Regions from separate parts of the Streptomyces vastus genome, predicted to be linked through region 1. Evidence: riboswitches for the same ligand, from Rfam matches in the RefSeq annotation. Region 1 holds a riboswitch; the other holds the start of a gene.
The links. A riboswitch is a leader RNA that binds a small molecule or an ion and turns the genes downstream of it on or off. The one in region 1 is predicted to bind glycine.

Region 1 (2,937 bases):
TGGAGGCGGCCGTCAGGAAGTCCACCGGGTCCTGCTGCCAGTCGGGCTCGAACAGGCGGACCCGGCCGCCGCTCGCGGGGCCGTCCAGCTCGGTGCGGCCGGCGCGGCACAGTTCGGCGACGGCGGGCGGGGGCAGCGGGATGCCCACCGTGCCCTCCGGGTTCACCGCGATGCCCACCTGCGGCGGCAGTCCGCGCGCGAACTCGACGGCGGGCGCGATCGTGTACGCCATGTGGTCGCCGGCGATCTGCCGGAACTGCTGCGCCGAGCTGAAGACCGGGACGTACGCCTGTCCACCGAGCTCCATCGCGGGCAGGTCCAGCGGGCCGCTGTGCGGGCCGCCGCCGTTCGGCAGTGGCACCCAGAGGAAGCTGCGTCCGAGGACCTCCACGATCCGGGCACCCGTTGAGGGCGCTGCGGGCCCCGCAGGAGCGCCGAGGGACGCGGCGAGCACCTCCTCCAACTCGTTGCCGGGCCAGCCGACGTGTGGATGGGGGTGCGCCTGTGCCGGGAAGTCCATCTGCCTCTACCACCTGCTCGAAACCCACTGCCGGAACCAGTGCCGGATAGGCCGGATACCACCGCCGGGGCAGCGACCGCTGCGACTGAAAACCCTAGCGCCCACGTGGCGCGAGCCGTTCAGTCGCCGAAGTCGATCCGCCGCAGCACGTCCGCCGCGGACCGGTCGATGAGGACGGCCGAACCGCAGCCTTCCGGCAGGTCACCCTTCTCGACGGAGCGCAGCAGCCGGGCGACCGCGGCGCGGTGCCGGGCGAAGGCGTACCGCGAGACCCCGCGGCCGCGCTCACGCTGGCCGTCCAGGGCCGTGTCCGGCGGAACGTCGAGCAGCAGCAGATGCAGCGTGCCGCCGCGGCGCCTGGCCTCGCGCGCGATCCAGTTGCGCACCCAGGCCTGGGTGCCGCAGTCGTGCACGACGACGCCCTCGCCGGAGCGCAGGGCACGGCGCAGGCCCGCGTAGTGCGCGGCCCGTACGAGAGGGCGGTAGACCGCGTACGGCAGAAAGCGGGACAGGCGGTGGTCCCAGCGGTCGCGGGTGTCCTGTGAGTCGATGCGCACGCCCGTCACGGCGCGGCGCATCAGGGTCGACTTGCCGCTGCCCGGCAGGCCCGTGACCACGACGAGATCGGCCGCGCCGAAGCGCAGGCCGTGCGGACTGTGTCCCGCGCGCTCCCGCAGATCACGGACGACGGGCGCCGGGAGCGGGCCGCACGCCTCTTTGGCCGGGACAGCCGGGACAGCGGGCTGCTTGGGCAGTGCGACGGCGGCACCCGTCGCGTACGCCGTGGTCCTGTTCACGCTGTTCGTCCTCCCCATGGGGTCGCGAGACCCATCCCCGTCGAGTGTAAAGAGAAGGTAATGCGAGCACCCTGTCGTTTTCGTTCTCGCCGTGCCACAGGCCCGTCACAGATCCCTGTGAACGACGTGAACGCCTCTGAGCCCCTGTGAAAGTCCCCCCTGCCGTGCCGCACCGATGCGTGCGATGATGTGCGCGCCAACTGCATACCGGCCGCTTGAATCCGCGCGGGAGAGTTCCGGGCACATGTACACGAAGGTGTACGAGTGTCCGGGCGCCGAAGGAGCAAGTTCCTCCCTTGAATCTCTCAGGCCCCGTTACCGCGCGGGCGAGGCACATCTGAAAAGCGGGCCGTCTCCTGGTAGCCAGGGCGTCGGCTCCACCCACGGTGCAAGCCAGTGACCGTACAGGTCATGGCGAACCTCTCAGGTTCCGATGACAGATGGGGAGGAACGACCTCGCCGTCATGCCTTGGGAGCCCTGTCCGATGAGCAGCACCATTCCACGCCGTACCGCACTCGATGCGCTGCATCGCTCGCTCGGCGCCACGATGACCGACTTCGCCGGCTGGGACATGCCCCTGCGGTACGGCTCCGAGCGCGACGAGCACCTCGCCGTACGTACGAAGGCGGGCCTCTTCGACCTCTCCCACATGGGCGAGATCACGGTCACCGGACCAGGGGCCGCCGCGCTGCTCGACTACGCGCTGGTCGGGAACCTCGGGAGCGTCAAGGCCGGCCGCGCCCGCTACACCATGATCTGCCGGGAGGACGGCGGCATCCTCGACGACCTGATCGTGTACCGGCTCGCGGAGACCGAGTACATGGTCGTCGCGAATGCGAGTAATGCGCAGACCGTCCTGGACGCGCTGACCGAGCGCGCCGCCGGTTTCGACGCCGAGGTCCGCGACGACCGCGACGCGTACGCGCTGCTCGCCGTCCAGGGCCCCGAGTCCCCCGGCATCCTGAAGTCGCTCACCGATGCGAACCTGGACGGCCTGAAGTACTACGCGGGCCTGCCCGGCACGGTCGCCGGCGTTCCGGCCCTGATCGCGCGCACCGGCTACACCGGCGAGGACGGCTTCGAGCTGTTCGTCGCCCCGGCCGACGCGGAAAAGCTGTGGCAGGCGCTGACCGAGGCGGGTTCCTCGGTGGGCCTCGTCCCCAGCGGCCTGTCCTGCCGGGACACGCTGCGTCTGGAGGCGGGCATGCCGCTGTACGGGCATGAGCTGTCGACCTCGCTCACCCCCTTCGACGCGGGGCTCGGGCGGGTCGTGAAGTTCGAGAAGGAGGGCGACTTCGTGGGCCGCGAGGCGCTCGCCGAAGCCGCCTCCAGGACTCAGGAGAACCCGCCGCGCGTCCTCGTCGGGCTGATCGCCGAGGGCCGCCGTGTCCCGCGCGCCGGGTACGCGGTCGTCTCCGGCGGCCAGGTCGTCGGCGAGGTCACCTCCGGCGCGCCCTCGCCGACGCTCGGCAAGCCGATCGCGATGGCGTACGTCGACTCCGCGCACTCCGCGCCCGGCACGCCCGGTGTCGGCGTGGACATCCGGGGCAGCCACGAGCCGTACGAGGTCGTGGCGTTGCCGTTCTACAAGCGTCAGAAGTAGTCCCGTCGGCGGTTCG
Region 2 (2,937 bases), on a different contig from region 1:
ACCTGAGCCGTGCAGATGTTGCTGGTCGCCTTCTGCCGGCGAATGTGCTGCTCCCGCGTCTGAAGGGCGAGCCGGTACGCCTGGTCGCCGTCCGCGTCCAGCGAGACACCGACGAGGCGGCCCGGCAGGTTGCGGGCGAACTTCTCGCGCACCGCCATGTACCCGGCGTGCGGCCCGCCGAAGCCCATCGGTACGCCGAAGCGCTGGGTCGTGCCGACCGCGATGTCGGCGCCGAGCTCGCCCGGCGAGGCAAGCAGCGTCAGCGCCAGCAGATCGGCGGCGACGGTGACGATCGCGCCCATCTCATGCGCCTGCTCGATGACGGCCTTGATGTCCCGTACGGCACCGGAGGCGCCCGGGTACTGGATGAGCACGCCGGTCACGCCGCGCTCGGCGACATCGGCCGGAATGCCCTCGCTGAGATCCGCGACGACCACCTCGACGCTGATCGGCTCGGCGCGCGTCTCGATGACGGCGATGGTCTGCGGCAGCGCGTCGGCGTCTACGAGGAAGACGCCGTTCTTGACCTTGCCCACGCGTCGCGACAGCGCCATGGCCTCGGCTGCGGCGGTGCCCTCGTCGAGCAGCGAGGCTCCCGACGTCGGCAGGCCCGTGAGGTCGGCGACCATGGTCTGGAAGTTCAGCAGCGCCTCCAGGCGGCCCTGCGAGATCTCCGGCTGGTACGGGGTGTACGCGGTGTACCAGGCCGGGTTCTCCATGACGTTGCGCAGGATCACCGGCGGCGTGAACGTGCCGTAGTAGCCGAGCCCGATCATCGAGTCGAGGACCTCGTTGCGGTCCGCGAGGGAGCGCAGCTCGGCGAGGACCTCGGCCTCGGAGCGCGCGGCCGGCAGCGCGAGCGCCTCGGCGTCCTTGATCACATCTGGCACCGCGGCGGACGTCAGCTCCTCGAGCGAGCCGTACCCCACCTGCGCGAGCATCTTGGCCCGGGCCTCGGTGTCGGGCCCGATGTGGCGCTGCTCGAAAGGGATTCCCCGTTCGAGCTCGGAGAGCGGAATGGGATGGGCGGTCATTTGCGGAGGCCTCCTGGTCTGACACGACCTTCGAGGGCACCACGGCGGGTGCCCGGACGGCCTCCCCCTCTGTCATCTCGACCTGAGAGCTTCACCGGTCCGCCGACTGTACGGCGTCCCGGCTTTCACCGTCGGTGAGAGCGGAAGCCGTCAAACACCCGCTCTGCTTTCCAGAGTGGCCTCGTCCGCGCGGTACGTGGGCCTGAGAGATTCCGGGGAGGATTTGCTCCTTCGGCGCCTCCGATGAAGCCTTGGAGGACTCTCCCGCACGGGGTCAGCGGCCGTTGACAGCGTACCAGCGGGCATCCCCCGAGTGGCCGCCCACCGCAAAGTGCCCTTTCGTAGTGCTTATGGATGCGTAGTGCTGACGGATGAGTTGTGACCAGATGGAGGGCCCGTGCAGACCGACATCGATCCGCGCAACCTGATCGGCCGCAAGGCGTTCGACCGCGACGGCCACAAGATCGGCACTGTCGACGAGGTCTATCTCGACGACGCGACCGGTACGCCGGAGTGGGCGGCCATACGCACCGGCCTCTTCGGCAGGGACGCCTTCGTGCCCCTGGAGCCCAGCGAACTCGTCGAGGGCACCTTGCGGATTCCCTTCGACCGCGCCCTGATCAAGGACGCCCCCGACTTCGGCGTCGGCCGCCACCTCTCCCCGGAACAAGAACTCCAGCTCTACCACCACTACGGCCTCGACGTAACACCCCCGCCCCCACCCCCGGACCGCGACTTCGGCCACTTGGCAGGCTCGGACGAGCCCTAGCGAAGTCCGGTGCGGTATTCCCAGCGGAGCGCTGTCGCCGAGGCTACGGTCTTCGCGAAACCAGCGGCAGCGGGTCCGCCGGCTCCAGTTCCGGATCGTCGATGCGAAAGGTGCGTACGCGCCCGGGTTCGGAGTCGGGCGTCTCGAACCGCACCGTGACCCGCCCGATGCCACTGCCCTGCACCCACCCGTGCCCGAACTCGGCATGCCGTACGTCATGCCCCGCAGCCCACCGACGCACGGCGGGCGCCTCCTGCTCATCGGCCGGCTCCTGCCCCTCGTCCTGCGCCGGATGCTCCGCCTCACCCGCGTGGGCCCGTGCCTCGGCCTGCGCCCGAACCTGCGCGAAGAGATCCTCCTGTGTGTAGTCGGCGAGCCCAGAAACCCCGACTCCCAGCAGCCGTACGCCTCCGGTGGTGTCCACAGACTCCAGCAGCCGCGCGGCCGCCTCCCGCACCACCGCGGCGTCGTCCGTGGGGCCCCGCAGAGTCTCGGAACGGGTCAGCGTCGAGAAGTCGTACCGCCGCACCTTGAGGACGATGGTCCGCCCCGACAGATGCGCGCCGCGCAGCCGCCGCACACACCGGGCGGCGAGCCGCTGCACCTCCATCCGCACCCGCACCCGGTCATGGATGTCCACGTCGTACGTGTCCTCGACGGACACCGACTTTGTGTCCCGCTCGGCCACCACGGGCCGCTCGTCGTGCGCCAGCGCCATGGCGTACAGCGCGATTCCGTGGGCCTTTCCGAGGAGCCGTACGACCTCGTCCTCACCCGCCTCGGCGATCTCCCCGACCGTCGTGATCCCGGCCCGCCGCAGATGGTCCCCGGTGGCCGGCCCCACCCCGGGCAATGTACGCACCGACATGGGAGCGAGCAGTTCGCGCTCCGTCCCCGGATCTATCACCACCAGACCGTCGGGCTTGGCCTGCTCTGAGGCGATCTTCGCGAGCATCTTGGAGGCAGCCAGCCCCACCGACCCGGTCAGTCCGGTGACGGCCCGGATGTCCGCGCGCAGCTTCGCCCCCGCCAGCCGGGCCGAAGCCTCGTCCCAGGCCGCTCCCCCGGCCTCCAGATCGACGAAAGCCTCGTCCAGGCTCAGCGGCTCCACCAGCGGCGACAGCCCCCGCAGCA

Region 2: linked by a shared signal. The riboswitch ahead of gcvP (aminomethyl-transferring glycine dehydrogenase) and the one ahead of gcvT (glycine cleavage system aminomethyltransferase GcvT) in region 1 are both predicted to bind glycine.

Annotation. Positions count from the first base shown of each region.
Region 1 covers NZ_BAAASJ010000044.1:2,990-5,926, reverse strand. Annotated here, with positions in the region: gene ABD357_RS22655 (enhanced serine sensitivity protein SseB) at 1-520, opposite strand, end outside; gene ABD357_RS22650 (AAA family ATPase) at 640-1,335, opposite strand; glycine riboswitch at 1,534-1,648, shown strand; glycine riboswitch at 1,649-1,767, shown strand; gene gcvT (glycine cleavage system aminomethyltransferase GcvT) at 1,803-2,921, shown strand.
Region 2 covers NZ_BAAASJ010000065.1:8,317-11,253, forward strand. Annotated here, with positions in the region: gene gcvP (aminomethyl-transferring glycine dehydrogenase) at 1-1,034, opposite strand, end outside; glycine riboswitch at 1,215-1,311, opposite strand; gene ABD357_RS44830 (PRC-barrel domain-containing protein) at 1,432-1,803, shown strand; gene ABD357_RS25865 (DNA polymerase IV) at 1,847-2,937, opposite strand, start outside.